DNA from 2 places in the Luteimonas composti genome. Region 1 is predicted to be linked to the other one. Evidence: riboswitches for the same ligand, from Rfam matches in the RefSeq annotation. Region 1 holds a riboswitch; the other holds the start of a gene.
The links. Region 1 has a riboswitch for cobalamin ahead of ACFQ2D_RS06355 (TonB-dependent receptor domain-containing protein). Riboswitches for the same ligand answer to the same signal wherever they lie in the genome.
Positions count from the first base shown of each region.

Region 2: linked by a shared signal. The riboswitch ahead of metE (5-methyltetrahydropteroyltriglutamate--homocysteine S-methyltransferase) and the one ahead of ACFQ2D_RS06355 (TonB-dependent receptor domain-containing protein) in region 1 are both predicted to bind cobalamin.

Region 1 is NZ_JBHTKU010000002.1:376,547-384,171, forward strand. Features, by position in the region: gene polA (DNA polymerase I) at 1-626, shown strand, start outside; gene dinB (DNA polymerase IV) at 1,094-2,170, shown strand; gene gph (phosphoglycolate phosphatase) at 2,223-2,900, shown strand; gene ACFQ2D_RS06350 (hypothetical protein) at 2,956-3,432, shown strand; gene ACFQ2D_RS06355 (TonB-dependent receptor domain-containing protein) at 3,486-5,351, opposite strand; cobalamin riboswitch at 5,465-5,692, opposite strand; gene ACFQ2D_RS06360 (TfoX/Sxy family protein) at 5,744-6,121, opposite strand; gene ACFQ2D_RS06365 (GAF domain-containing protein) at 6,118-6,600, opposite strand; gene ACFQ2D_RS06370 (TMEM175 family protein) at 6,644-7,408, shown strand; gene bioD (dethiobiotin synthase) at 7,405-7,625, shown strand, end outside.
Region 2 is NZ_JBHTKU010000002.1:84,720-92,344, reverse strand. Features, by position in the region: gene ACFQ2D_RS05115 (flavodoxin) at 1-168, shown strand, start outside; gene ACFQ2D_RS05110 (thioredoxin family protein) at 140-490, shown strand; gene ACFQ2D_RS05105 (DUF2789 domain-containing protein) at 892-1,149, shown strand; gene purU (formyltetrahydrofolate deformylase) at 1,239-2,090, shown strand; cobalamin riboswitch at 2,277-2,506, shown strand; gene metE (5-methyltetrahydropteroyltriglutamate--homocysteine S-methyltransferase) at 2,632-4,920, shown strand; gene pncA (bifunctional nicotinamidase/pyrazinamidase) at 4,949-5,575, opposite strand; gene ACFQ2D_RS05085 (fructose bisphosphate aldolase) at 5,620-6,513, opposite strand; gene ACFQ2D_RS05080 (CaiB/BaiF CoA transferase family protein) at 6,652-7,625, opposite strand, start outside.

The sequences.
Region 1 (7,625 bases):
CGGGGCTGCTGGAGGCGTTCTCGGCCGGCGCCGACATCCATCGGGCCACCGCCGCCGAGGTGTTCGGCCGCCGCCTCGAGGAGGTCACCCCGAACGAGCGCCGCGCGGCCAAGGCGATCAACTTCGGCCTGATCTACGGCATGGGCGCCTTCGGCCTGGCCCGCAACCTGGGCATCGGGCGCGGCGAGGCCCAGGAGTACATCGCGACCTACTTCTCGCGCTACCCGGGCGTGCGCGACTACATGGAGCGCACCCGCCAGCAGGCGCGCGAGCAGGGCTACGTGGAAACGGTGTTCGGCCGACGGCTGTACCTGGAATACATCCAGCGCGGCAACCAGGCCCAGCGCGCCGGCGCCGAGCGCGCGGCGATCAATGCGCCGATGCAGGGCACGGCCGCGGACATCATCAAGCGGGCCATGGTCGACATCGACGGCTGGCTGGCCGGGCAGGGCGGCGCGGCGCAGATGATCCTGCAGGTGCACGACGAACTGGTGTTCGAAGTCGACGAGGGTTTCGTGGAGGCCCTGCTGCGCGAAGTGCCCCGGAGAATGGCTGCAGCGGCGGAACTCCGTGTTCCGCTGGTGGTCGATTCCGGGGTCGGCGCGGACTGGGACGAGGCCCACTGAACCGCCGGAAGTCATGCTTCGAGCATTTTCGTGACCCGTGCCTCGGATGCATGCAACGACCGCTCGTCGGAACAAGTAAACGCGGGCTGAATTCGTCCAGCGCGCTAGCGCTATCTTCACGAACTCTCAATGTTGGTGGTGGTCATATAGCTCGCGACAGATGCAAGGTCTGTCGCTGATCTTCTCCCATCCCCTGGAGCAGATCCGGAACGTAAGACTTCTCCCCGAGTCCCGTTCCCCGAGCCCCGCCGGCCCCCCCTGCCTGCGGGGCTTTTTTATGCCCCGGCTCTCCGGGCCGGCAGGGCCCCGGATCCATGCGGCCGGCAGATCCGGCAAGTCGCGGTTCGCCGATCGACCGTACAGCTTTCCCGCTGCAACCTTCCCCGGGGCAGGTAACGCAGCGGTGGTGGCTGCGAGTCCGCCGCAGCCCCGATGACCCCGCTGCCCCGCCGCTAGAATGGGGCGCCGTGCGCAAGATCATCCACATCGACATGGACGCGTTCTACGCGTCGGTGGAACAACGCGACGATCCGTCGCTGCGCGGTCGCCCGGTGGTCGTGGCCTGGCGCGGCGCGCGCTCGGTGGTCTGCGCGGCCTCCTACGAGGCGCGAGGTTACGGGGTGCGCTCGGCGATGCCGGCGCTGCGCGCCGAGCGGCTGTGTCCGGAGGCGGTGTTCGTGCCGCCGGACTTCCCGCGCTACAAGGCGGTCTCGCGCCAGGTGCGGGCGATCTTCCTCGAGCACACCGACCTGGTCGAACCGCTGTCGCTGGACGAGGCCTATCTGGACGTCACCGCGCCGAAGATCGCATCCCCGAGCGCCACCGCCACCGCACAGGCGATCCGCGCCCGCATCCGCGAGGAAACCGCGCTGACCGCCTCGGCCGGCGTGGCCCCCAACAAGTTCATCGCCAAGATCGCCTCGGACTGGAACAAGCCCGACGGCCTGTTCGTGGTGCGCCCCGGCCAGGTCGACGGCTTCCTCACCCCGCTGCCGGTCGGTCGCATCCCGGGAGTCGGCAAGGTGATGCAGGCCAAACTCGAGGAACTGGGCGTGCGCACCGTGGGCGAGTTGCGCACCCTGCCGCTGGAGGCCCTGCAGGCGCGCTTCGGCAGCTTCGGGGCCTCGCTGTACCGGCGTGCCCGCGGCATCGACGAACGACCGGTGCAGCCCGACCAGCCGGTACAGTCGATCTCGGCCGAGGACACCTTCGCCCAGGACCTGCCGCTGCACGAACTGGCGCCGCACGTGCGCCGCATCGCGGAGAAGGCCTGGGCCGCGACGCGCAAGACGCCGCGCATCGGCCGCACCGTGGTGCTGAAGCTCAAGACCGCGCAGTTCCGCATCCTCACCCGCAGCCTCACCCCGGACGCGCCGCCGGGCTCGCAGGAGGAGTTCACTGCGACCGCGCTGTCGCTGCTGTCGCGCGTCGCCCTGCCCGGGTCGACGCGCTACCGGCTGGTGGGGGTGGGGCTGTCGAATTTCCAGGACCCGGAGGAGCTGGCCGTGCAGGCGCAGCTGTTCGCGCAGGCCCCCTGCGCCTGAGCGGGCGCGCGCGGGCCGATACACTGGGCGGCCGCGTTGCGATGGTTTTCCGATGACGTTTCCCTACCGCGCCGCCCTGTTCGACCTCGACGGGACCCTGATCGACAGCGCCGGCGGCATCGCCGAGGCGGTCAACCGCACCCTGCTCGACCTCGGCCATGCCGCCCAGGACGAGGCCACGGTGCGCGCCTGGATCGGCGATGGCGCGCGCCTGCTGCTGCGGCGCGCCCTGGACCATGCCGGGGCCATCCTGCCCGACGGCGATGGTTTCGAGTCGGCCTACGCGCTGCTGATGCGCCACTACGGCGATTCCCTGCCGCGCCAGGCGGTGGCCTACCCGGGCGTGGAACAGGCGCTGGAGCGCCTGCACGGGCGTGGCGTGCGAATCGCGCTGTGCACCAACAAACCGGCGCGGTTCATCGATCCGCTGCTCCACGCGCTGGGCTGGGAGGCGCGCTTCGAGGCGATCGTCGGCGGCGACACCCTGCCCGAACGCAAGCCCGACGCGCGGCCGCTGCTGCACATCGCCGAGGGATTCGGCCTGTCCGCGCGCGAATGCCTGATGGTGGGCGACTCGCACACCGATGCCGAGGCCGCGCGTGCGGCGACCATGCCGCTGGCCCTGGTGGACTACGGCTACCGCCGCGACTTCGATCTCGACAGCGCCGGCGCCTGGCGCGTGGTCGGCGACCTGCGCGAACTGCTGGCAGCAGCGCCCGCCGCCTGCTGACAACACCTCCACCCGGGACGGCGCTAGGCTCGAGGCGTGTCACCGGAGGAGATGCATGGGCACGATCCGACAGGGGGCCGCAGCCGAGCTGTGGCAATCGGCCATCCGTGAGGCCTGCCGCAACGGCTGGCCCGAACTCGACGAGGCGCAGGAGAGCTATCTGGTCTTCGTCCTGCTGCGCCACCAGCGCGACGCGCGCCTGCTGGCGCGCATCCAGGCGCTGGAATGGCTGGACGCGCAGCAGCAGGCCGGCAGCGCGCGCGCCGACGCACTACGCGACGTGGGCGACCGCTGCCTGCTGGTGGCCGGCCTGTTCCCGGCCCTGGCGAAGCGACGCCGGGTGAGCGTGGAGTACTTCGTCGACCTCGGGCGCGGCGCCTACCAGGGCGTGGCCGATGCCGGACGCGACGCCTACGCCGGGCTTTTTGCGCGCCTGGCGGAGACGTATCGCGACCTGGTTTCGGTGCTGCGCGGCGTGCGCGGCACCGCGGCGGCATCGGCGCTGCCGCCGGTGCAGGGCCTGTTGCACTGAAGAAAAGCGCGGACGCACCAGAGGCGTCCGCGCCTGCCGTGCGCGGCGAGCGGTCAGCGCACTGCCGGCCGCCAGCGCAGCGTCAGCTGGTACTCGCGGCCGGGCTGGTAGTACCAGGCCACGGTCTCGTATTCGCGGTCGAACACGTTGCTGGCGCGCGCGAGCAGGGTCCAGTCGCGGTGGAAGGCGTACTCCAGGCGCAGGTCGGTGGTGGCATGGCCGCCGAGGCGGACGCTGTTGGCGGCATCGTCGTAGCGCGCGCCGGCGCCGTTGACGGTGATGCCGGCGCGCAGCGGGCCGAATTCGCGGTCGAGCCCGATCCGGCCGGTATTGCGCGCGCGCCGCGCGAGCACCCGGTCGTGGTTGGCGCCGCCGCTGCGGTCGCGCGGATCCGCATGGCTGAGCTGCAGCGACACATCGATCCCGGCCAGCGTGGTATCGAAGCCGAACTCGGCCCCGCGGATGCGCGCCTGGTCGATATTGCTCCCCACCCCGAGGAAGTCCGGCGGCGGGTAGACGAACACAATCAGGTCGTCGATGCGGCTTTCGAACACGTCCAGCGACCAGCGGTGGCTGGCGGTGGCGCGCGACAGGCCGAGGTTGAGGCTGCGCGAGGTCTCCGGCTGCAGCCACGGGCTTTCCGAGCCGGGGTAGTAAAGATCGTTGAACGTGGGCGCCTTGAACCCGGTGGCCGCGTTGGCCGACAGGCGCAGGCCGCTGGCCAGCGTCGTGCCCCAGCCCAGGCTGCCGGTGAGGTGGTTGCCGAACTGCGCGTTGTCGTCGTTGCGCACGCTGGCCTGCAGCCGCTGCGCGCCGAGCTTGCCGTCGTAGCCGACGAAGACGCCGGTGTTGTCGCGCGCGTCGACGGTATAGGGCATGAGGCTGTCGACGCGGTCGCGCTGGTGGTCGATGCCGGTGGTGAGCAGGTGGCCGGCGCGCAACTCCAGGTCGGCCTGCAGGGAGGCGCTGTCGCGACGGGTGAGGAAGGCGCTGCGCAGTTCCTGGCCCTGGTAGTCGTCGGAGCGGTCCTGGTTGCGCCCCAGCGCCGCGCTGAGCTCAAGCCGGCCCTGGCGTGGGGCGTGGCGCAGGCGCAGGCCCGAGACCTGCTGGCGGACGCGGGAGCGGTTGGTCCAGGAACCGTCGAAGGCGTTCTCGCCATCGGCCTGCAGGAAACTGCCGTCGAGCTCCGTCGCCTCGCCCAGCTGCGCGCCGCCGCGCAGGCCGATCGACACGTTGCGGTAGCCGTCGTCGTCGGGTTCGTCGGCGAAACAGCCCTGGAACAGCGCGCCCGAGCCGCGGCAGGCATTGAAGCCATCGGTGGAATCGTAGGCGCCATGCACGCCCAGCCAGCCGCGCTCGCCGCGCAGGTCGAAGCCGGCGCTGGCCTCGCGCGCGCCGTGGCTGCCCGCGCCCACGGTGAACTGCGGCGACAGCCCGCGCGCCTGCGCGCGGCGCGTGAACACCTGCACCACGCCGCCGATCGCCTCGGAGCCGTACAGGCTCGACCGCGGGCCGCGGATGATCTCGATGCGCTCGATCTGCGCCAGCGGCAGGTCCTGGAACGCAGCCATGCCGGCGGTGGCGGAGTTCATCTTGATGCCGTCCACCAGCACCAGCACGTGGTCGGATTCGGCGCCGCGCAGGTACAGGCTGCTGAGCTTGCCGCGTCCGCCGGTGTTGCCCACGTCGACGCCGGCACGGCCGCGCAGCAGCTCGATCAGGTCGCGCGCCTGGCTGCGTTCGATCTGGTCGCGGTCGAGCACCTCGGCCGGCAGCAGGCTTTCGGCCAGCCGCACCTCGGTGCGGGTGCCGGTCACCAGCACCTCGTCGAGATCGGTGGCCTGCGGCGTCGCGACGGCAGGCGGGGACGCGGCCAGCACGGCGGCCACGGACAGGCGGATCAGGTTCGGGTTCGACATTTCAAGAAGCTCCATCGCGCGCCCCGCGCGCCTTGCTGGCGTGGAGTCGCGAGGGAGGGAGCAGGCGGACGGCACGCGGCGGCGTACGGCACGCCGCGACGCCCTCCGCATCGCAACCTGTGGACCCCGGGGCCGGTCTCCGGACTCGCGAGCCGAGGCCTAGGCCTCGACCGCCGCGCCTTCCCGTGCCGGAGCACAGTGGCGGATGCGGCGGTCGTACTCGCTTACCGTTGCGGGGGCAGTGCCGGAATGGCCGCGTCGCAAGCGACGCCGGCGTCACCGGCTTCCCGTTTCAGCCCTTGGACGAACGTCCGCGGGCCACCCTGGAGCAGGCGGCATTGTACGGGAGCGCGGGCAGGCGGGGGTGGACCGGTTGTCCAACCCGCGAAGCGTCAGTCGCGCTCGTCGCCCGTGGGCTCGTCGAGGAAGCCGAACGAGGCGGCCGGGCCTTCGTCCTGGTGGTGGGTGGTGGTGACCGGCGCCGCCGCCGGACGGCCGCGCGGGGCGGGCAGCTCGGCGGTGGCCGCTTCGACCGCGGCCACCAGTTCGGCGCGCCGCGCCTCGGGCACGTCCTGCCAGTGGCAGTCCTGCATCGCGCCTTCCAGCGCGTAGAGCATGTTCAGGCTGGGCTTGAAGCCGGCGCGCTTGACGCGCATGAAGGCGTCCACCGGCCCGGCGGCGATCAGGTCCTCGCTGGTTCGAAGGCCGACCTGGCGCAGCCAGGCGGCGGATTTCGGACCGATGTTGCGCATCTTCAACGGTGCATTCATGGCAGCGATTGGACGTAGATGCGGGCGATGGCTTCCAGCCCCTCCTGGTCCTGAACGTCGAAACGCGCCGGGTCCGGACTGTCCAGGTCGAACACGCCGACCAGCGCGCCGTCCTTCACCAGCGGCACCACCAGCTCCGAGCGGGACGCGGCGTCGCAGGCGATATGGCCGGGGAAGGCATGCACGTCCTCCACGCGCTGGGTCTGGCGGCTGCTGGCGGCCGCGCCGCAAACGCCCCGGTCCAGCGGGATCCGCACGCAGGCGGGCAGGCCCTGGAAGGGTCCGACCACCAGTTCGGTGCCGTCGAAGAAGTAGAAGCCCACCCAGTTAAGCCGCGGCAGTGCGTGGTAGACCAGCGCGGACAGGTTGGCGGCGTTGGCGATGCGGTCTGGTTCGCCGTGCAGCAGGGCACGCGCCTGTTCGGCGAGCTGGGCATACTGCTGCGGCTTGTCGCCGCTTACACTGGCTGCAGTGAACATCGGGGCAGTGTAGCAGCGCGCCCCGCGCGCTCCCGGAGGGTGGATGGACCAGATGCAGCAGCTCCCGCGCGATGCGGCCGGATTCCGGCTGCGCGGCGCGCAGGTCACGCGGCTGGAAACCTTCGTCGACGCGGCCTTCGCCTTCTCGATCACCCTGCTGGTGATCGTCACCAGCGACCTGCCGCAGACCGCCGCAGAACTGATCGACGCGCTGCGCAGGGTGCCCACCTTCATCGCCTGTTTCGCGGTGCTGATGATGTTCTGGGCCGCGCACAACCGCTGGAGCCGGCGGCTCGGGCTGGAAGACGCCACCGCCACCGTGCTCAGCCTGGCGCTGGTGCTGGCGGTGATGGTGTACGTGTATCCGCTGCGGATGGTGGCCTCGAGCTTCCTGTCGCTGCTCACCGGGGGCTGGCTGCCCAGCGAACTCGGTTTCGACCCCCGGCGCGCGATGCGCGACCTGCAGGCCACCTTCCTGGTCTACAGCCTCGGTTTCGGCATGCTGGCCTGGCTGCTGTGGCGGCTCAACGCGCATGCGTTGCAGCTGGCGGACGCGCTGGGCCTGGACGCCAACGAGCGCCACCTGCTGCGCACCGAGGTAGGCTCGCACGCGATCCTCGCCGGTGTGTCGCTGGCCGCCCTGGTGCTGGCACTGCTGCTGTACTGGCGCGATCCGGCGCTGCGGGGCCCGCTGCGCGTGCTGGCCGGACTGCCGATGTGGTGCTACGCCACGCTCGGGCTGTGGATGCCGTGGTACCACGTGCGGCGCGAACGCCAGCGGCTGGCGCTGCAACGGGACCGCCCGTGAGCACCGCCTGGTTCATCACCGGTACCGACACCGGCGTGGGCAAGACCTTCGCGTCGGTGGCCCTGCTGCACGCGCTGCGTGCGCGGGGCCTGCGCGCGGTCGGCATGAAGCCGGTCGCCAGCGGCTGCGAGCGCACGGCCGATGGCTGGCGCAACGAGGACGCGCTGGCGCTGCGGGCCGCGAGCGTGCCGCAACCCGACTATGCCGACGTCAATCC
Region 2 (7,625 bases), 290 kb from region 1:
GCAGTGCGGCGAATGGCGCGCTTCTTCGGCTCGCCCCATCCGCGACTGGAGATCGAGCAGATGCCGCACGGCGCGCGCGACGCGCACCGGATCCAGCAATGGACGGACCAGATCCTGACATCCATCGAGAACACGCCCGATGCAGACCCTGCACGCATCATCGCCTGACGACTATTTCGCCACCCTCGCCGCGCACCCGCGCCTGCTGGTGGACTACTACAAGGACGACTGCCCCGGCTGCCGGATGCTGGACATGTCGCTGCAGAAGTTCGCCGGCGAGTCCGCCGCCGCGGGACTGGTCCTGCTCAAGGTCAAGCTGGAGACGGTGGGCGAGGAATTCTTCCGCGCGCTCGGGCTGCGCCAGACGCCCACGCTCGCGCTGTTCGACCGCGGCGCCGAGGCCAGGCGGCTGCCCGGGTTCCAGGCGCCCGGCCAGATCCTGCGCGAGGTACAGCTGTGGCTGCCGGTCGCCGAACCGGTGGACGCATAGACGCGCCCACGCCGTGCGCGCATGCGGCCGGAGGACGCCGGAGCGCGCATGCCCGGACCGTGCTGCGCGATCGCAAGGCCCCGCGTCCGCTCTGGCGGCATGGATGACCCGGCGGCTTCTCGATGTCCCGCGCTTCGCGCGGGACACGGTGGTCGCCGCGCCTGCGGGGCAGGACCTCCGGCGGCATCCGGCACGGCCGCTGGCCGCAGCGTTGTCGGCGTGCTGGACGACGGCCCGCGGTGCAGTGGGAGCGGGCATGGCCGGCGCCCTGCGCCCCCTTGCGCGCGAGGCTGCACCGTGACGGCACGCTGGACGGGGCGGATGCTGCGCTCACGCCGCGTTGGCGGGCGCGCCGCGATCCTGCCGTCCCGGCCGGCGGCGGCCATTGGCGAAGGCGCGACGTGGACGAGACCAGCCCCACCATGACCCATCTCTTCGAGCAGCTGGGCCTGGATGCCGGCCCGGAGGCGATCGCCGGCTTCATCGGCGCGCACCAGCTGCCTGGCGAGGTGCACGTCCACGAGGCGCCGTTCTGGAACGCGGGCCAGCGACAGTTCCTGGCCGAGAGCATCGGCGCCGACGCGAAGTGGGCCATCGTGGTCGACCAGCTCAACGAGTCGCTGCACGCTGACGCGGTCCGGCACCAGACGGGATTCTGACGGGGCGCCTTTCGTTGCCGGCGCAACCGAAACTGCGGGCATCCCCGTCGCTGTGACATAGTCCCGCGCCCGCCTTCCGCCGCGACGCGATGTCCCGCGACCACATCCTGACCCTGTCCTGCCCCGACCGCACCGGCATCGTCCACGGCGTGTCGGGCCTGCTGTTCGAGCATGGCTGCAACATCATCGACGCCCAGCAGTTCGGCGATCCCGAATCCGGGCGCTTCTTCCTGCGCGTACATTTCGACGTGCCGGCGAGTACGCCGGTGGACACGGTGCGCGAGGCCTTCGCGCCGCTGGCCGCCGCGCACGCCATGGACTGGGCCATGCACGACGCGCGCAGGCGCGCGCGCCTGCTGGTGCTGGTGAGCCGGCAGGGCCACTGCCTCAACGACCTGCTGTTTCGCACCCACAGCCGGCAGCTGCGCGCCGACATCGCCGCGGTGGCCTCCAACCACGCCGATTACGCCCGGCTGGCCGGCAGCTACGGCGTGCCGTTCCACCATTTCCCGGTGGACGCCGGCACGCGCGAGGCGCAGGAGCAGCGGATCCTCGACCTGGTCGAGCGCGAGCGCATCGACCTGGTCGTGCTGGCGCGCTACATGCAGATCCTCTCGCCGCGGCTGTGCGAGGCGCTGGCCGGGCGCGCGATCAACATCCACCACAGCTTCCTGCCCAGCTTCAAGGGCGCGCAGCCCTACCACCAGGCGCACGCGCGCGGGGTCAAGATCATCGGCGCCACCGCGCACTACGTGACGCCCGACCTCGACGAAGGCCCGATCATCGACCAGGACGTGGCCCACGTGGACCACGCGATGACCCCGGCGGCGCTGATCCGCATCGGCAGCGACGTCGAGTCGCGGGTGCTGGCGCGCGCGGTGCGCCTGCACGTGGAGCACCGGATCCTGCTCAACGGCCATCGCACGGTGGTGTTCCGCTGACGCCCCCACGCTGCGCGGCGCGTCAGCAGATCCACAGCATCGCGTTCGCAGCGACGCATATTCCGGGGCACCCGGGGGCCGCAGCACGGTCCGCCGCGTGCTGCACGGCGCCTCCGGGTCCAGACGAAGATCGCGCGGTCCCGCCCGTCCGGAAGGTCCGGCCTTGACCGACGCCCCAACCAGGCGTACCGTCCACGCCGCCAAGGTATGTATCGCTTAATCTCGATAGAGCGATATGTTCAAAAGGGAAGCCGGTAGGACCCCCGGGTCGAAGCCGGCACTGCCCCGCAGCGGTATGTGGAAACGACCTTCGCCATGAAGCACTGGGCCATGCCCGGGAAGCGGCGAACAGTAGGAAGGGCGAGAACCGTCCTGTGTCCACGAGTCCGAAGACCTGCCTGGCCGGAGAACGATCTCCGTCGACCTGGCGCCCGTGGGAGGTGCGGGGAGCCGTGCCCCTCGACCGGGCGCGTGTCTTCGCGCGTGTCTCACGGCTCCGAATCGCCCGAGGGGGCGACCACGAATCGAGGATGACACGCACATGACCACCGTATGCAACCTGGGCTTCCCGCGCATCGGCCTGCGACGGGAGCTGAAGAAGGCTGTCGAAGCCTACTGGCGCGGCGACGCCACCGCCGCACAGCTGCACGACCAGGCCAGGACACTCCGGCTGAGGCACTGGCAGCTCCAGCACGCCACTGGCGCGGACGTCGTGCCCTGCAACGATTTCTCGCTGTACGACCACGTGCTGGACACGGCCGTGCTGTTCGACGCCGTCCCGCAGCGTTACAGGTCGCTGCTCGAATCGGACCCCCTGCGCGGCTACTTCGCGATGGCGCGCGGCGACCAGCGCGATGGGCTCGACCTGCCTGCGCTGGAAATGACCAAGTGGTTCGACACGAACTACCACTACCTGGTCCCGGAACTCGAGGCTCGACAGTCGTTCCGGCTGCGCGGCGACAAGCCGGTCGCCGAGTTCATCGAGGCGCGCGACGCAGGCGCGAAGGCACGCCCGGTGCTGCTGGGTCCAGTGAGCTTCCTGCTGCTGTCCAAGTGCGTCGATGGCAGTCGGCCGCTGGAGCTGCTGCCGGCGCTGCTGCCTGTCTACGCGCAACTGCTGGTTGCGCTGCGACGCGCGGGCGCCGAGTGGGTGCAACTGGATGAGCCCTGCCTGGTGCTCGACCTCGACGAAGATGCGGCCCAGGCCTTCCAGCATGCCTACGCTGTGCTCACAAAAGCCGGCGGGCCGAAGCTGCTGCTGGCGACGTATTTCGGGCCGCTCGGACCGCGCCTGCCGCTTGCCGCATCGCTGCCGGTCGATGGCCTGCACGTGGATCTGGTGCGTGCGCCCGAGCAGCTGGACGCGGTGCTGGACGCACTGCGCGTGGAGTGTGTGCTGTCGCTGGGGGTTGTCGACGGGCGTAACATCTGGCGGACCGATCTCGATCGGGCGGTGACGCTTGTCCGCTCGGCCGCGGACAGAATCGGCAACGACCGCCTGCAGGTGGCGCCCTCGTGTTCGCTGCTGCACGTCCCCATCGACGCGAGCCTCGAAACCGGGCTGGCGGGCGAACTGCGCGGCTGGCTCGCCTTCGCCAGGGAGAAGATCGGCGAGCTGCGCGTGATGGCCGACGCCGTGAACGGCCTCGCATCGGCCGGCGCCACGCTGGAGCTCGCGCGCGAGCGTCTCCAGGCCCGCCGCGGCTCGCGCCGTGTCCACCGTCCCGAGGTGGCCGCGCGGGTCGCCGGCGTGTCGCCGGACGAGACCCGCCGCGCGACGCCCTACGCCCAGCGGAGCAGGCTGCAGCAAGACCGCCTGCAGCTGCCGCCATTCCCGACCACAACGATCGGGTCGTTTCCCCAAACCCCTGAGATTCGCAAGGCGCGCGCCGCGTTCAGGGCTGGTCGGCTGGACGGGGCGGCGTACGAGGCCTTCCTCGAAGCGCAGACCGCGCGCTGCGTCGAGGCCCAGGAGCGTCTCGGCATCGACGTGCTGGTGCACGGCGAGTTCGAACGCAACGACATGGTCGAATACTTCGGCGAACAACTGGAAGGATTCGCCTTTACCCGCAATGGCTGGGTGCAGAGCTACGGCTCGCGCTGCGTGAAACCGCCGATCATCTACGGCGACGTGTCGCGTCCCGCGCCGATGACGGTGCGCTGGTCGACGCACGCGCAGTCGCTCACGCGCCGGCCGATGAAGGGCATGCTCACCGGCCCGGTGACGATGCTGCAGTGGTCGTTCGTGCGCGACGACCAGCCGCGCGCCGAGACCTGCCGGCAGATCGCGATCGCCCTGCGGGACGAAGTGGAGGACCTGGAGGCGGCGGGCATCGGCATCATCCAGGTCGACGAACCCGCTCTGCGCGAAGGCCTGCCCCTGCTGCGCCAGGACTGGGGCGAGTACCTCGGCTGGGCGGTGGAATGTTTCCGCATCACCACCGCGTCGGTGGGCGATTGCACGCAGATCCACACCCACATGTGCTATTCCGAGTTCAACGACATCATCGAAGCGGTCGCGGCGATGGATGCGGACGTGATCTCGATCGAAACCTCCCGCTCGCGCATGGAACTGCTGGATGCGTTCGTGCGGTTCCGCTATCCCAATGCGATCGGACCGGGCATCTACGACATCCATTCGCCGCGCGTGCCCGACCGCCGGGAAATGAGCGAACTGCTGCGCAAGGCCATGTCGGTCATCCCTGCCGACCAGCTCTGGGTCAATCCGGACTGCGGGCTCAAGACCCGCGGCTGGACCGAAACGATGGCCGCGCTTGAGGCGATGGTCGCGGCGGCCCGGGCGCTGCGCTCGGGCCAGGCCGCAGCGTAGGCGCCACGGCCTCCCGGCCGGATCACTCCTAGGCCAGCGATGCACCCACCGCGTTCAATGCGGCGCGCGTGGGTGCGTCGCCCTCCGGCGTCACCGGTCGGGTGAGCTGCCACAGGAAGCGCACGCGGAACCCGGCCTCGACCGCATCCTGCGCCGACCACAGCACGCAGTAGTCGCGCGCCAGGCCGCACATGTGCAGCTCCTCGATGCCGCGCTCGCGCAGCCAGCCGGCCAGGCCGGTCGGCGGGCGACTGCCGTCCGGGCCGATGTTCTCGCGCAGGGCGCTGTAGGAATCGACCTGGGGGTTGCTGCCCTTGCGCAGGACCAGGTCGAGCGGGCTCCAGTCCACGCGCGGATCCAGCGCCGCGCCCGGCGTGCCCTGCACGCAGTGGTCGGGCCACAGCACCTGGGGATGGCCGTGCAGTTCGACGGTGTCGAACGGCCGGCGGCCGGCATGGCTGGAAGCGAACGAGGCGTGTCCCGGCGGATGCCAGTCCTGGGTGGCGACCACGGTGCGGTAGCGGCGCGAGGCCAGCAGTCCGGCGATGCCCGGCACCACCGCATCGCCCTCGTGGCAGGGCAGGGCGCCGCCGGGCATGAAGTCCGGCTGCAGGTCGATGACGAGCAGGGCGGTGGTGTCGGGATGTTGCGACATCGGTCAGCCCTCGGAGCCCGGCGCGATGCCGGGCTCCGCGTGCGTCAGGCGATCGAAGCCTGGTAGATCGACTCGATCGACGCGTCCAGCGCCTGGTTGTAGGCCGCATCGTCCTGCTGCGCACTCAGGCCTTCGGTCAACGCGCGGCTGAAGCTGGCAATCACACCCGGGTTGCGGGCCAGGCGGGCGTTGGCCTCGTCGCGGCTGTAGCCGCCCGACAGCGCCACCACCTTGAGCACGGCCGGATGGTCGACCAGTTCCTGGAAGTAGCCGTCCACCTCGGGCAGGGTCAGCTTGAGCATCACCGGGGTGGCCGGATCGATCTTGTCCAGGCGCGCGAGCAGGCCCTGCTTGAGCGCGACCTCGATCGCCTGCTTGTCGACCGACTTGATGTCGACTTCCGGTTCGATGATCGGCACCAGGCCGGCGTCGAGCACCTGCTGGCCGAGTTCGAACTGCTGGTCCAGCACCGCGGCGATGCCCTGGGCGTTGTTGGCCTTGATGACCGAACGCTCCTTGGTGCCGAACACGCCCCTGGTCTTGGCCCGCGCCAGCAGGTCGGCCAGGCCCGGGATCGGCTTCATCAGCTGCACGCCGTCGGCCTCGTCGGCCAGGCCCTTGTCGATCTTCAGGAACGGCACCACGCCCTTGTCTTCCCACAGGTAGGCGACCGCGTTCTTGCCGGCGAAATCCTCGTCCATGGTGCGCTCGAACAGGATCGCGCCGAGCACGCGCTCGCCGCTGAAGGCCGGGCTGGTGACGATGCGGGTGCGCATCGCGTGGACCTGGTCGAACATCTCCTGCTCGTTCGAATACGCCGATTCGTCGACGCCGTAGAGCTTGAGCGCCTTGGGCGTGCTGCCGCCGCTCTGGTCGAGCGCGGCAATGAAGCCCTTGCCGGAGGCGATGCGGTCGCGTTGCTGGGGATTGATGGCCACGGTCGGGGTGTTCCTGTGCGATGGCGGGACATGCGCCGGAGCCGGGCATGATAGCGCCGCCCGCCGGCGGCTGCCGCCAGGAGGGAGCCCCGGACGCTGCGGCAATGCGCGCGCGGCGGGCGCCGCCGCCGCGGCCGCTCAGGCCTCGCGGTCTTCGGCCTCGCCGGCCGCTGCCGCCGCGAGGATCTCGCCGCTGTGCTGGCCCAGGGTGGGCGCGGCGAAGGGCTCGGGTCCCGGCGTGCGGCCGAAGCGGATCGGCCGCGCCACGCCGCGGTAGCTGCCCAGCACCGGATGCGGGATCTCGGCGATCATGCCCTCGGCCAGCACCTGCGGATGGTCGAACATGTCCTCGACCTGGCGCGCCGCGGCGCAGGGCACCTCGTCGGCGAAGATCCGCTCCCACTCCAGCGCGGCGTGCGCCTGCAGCGCCCGGTGCAGCTGCGGCAGGATCTCGTCGGCGTGCAGGGCGCGCTTGCGCACGCTGTCCAGGCGCGGGTCGTCGGCCAGCGCGTGCAGCCCGGTCTTCTCGCACAGCGCGCGCCAGAAGCGCGGCGTGTTCGCCGAGATGTAGAGGAAGCCCTCGCGCGTGGGATGGATGCCGGTCACGCCGCCCGAGCGCATGTCGCGGCTGATGTCGTGCCCCTCCCCCTGCGCCCAGACCATGCGCGCGGACTGCATGGTCAGCGCGCTGCGCAGCAGCGACACGCCCACGTACTGGCCCTGGCCGCTGCGCTCGCGCTCGTACAGCGCCGAGGACACGCCTGCGGCCAGCAGCGCGGCGGCGTAGTAGTCCACCACCGAGCCGTAGATCAGCTCCGGCGGGCCGCCGCGCTTGCCCTGCATGGCGCACATGCCGGTCATGGTCTGCAGCACCTGGTCGTAGCCGGCCTTGTCCTTCATCGGCCCGGTCTCGCCGTAGCCGGTGACGGCGCAGTAGACCAGGCGCGGATGCAGCGCCGACAGCGACTGGTAGCCGATGCCCAGCCGCTCGGGCACGCCGGGGCGGAAGTTGTGCACCAGCACGTCGGTCTCGCGCAGCAGCCGGTAAAGCACGGCGCGCTCGTCCTCGCGCTTGAGGTCCAGCACCACCCCGCGCTTGCTGCGGTTCACGC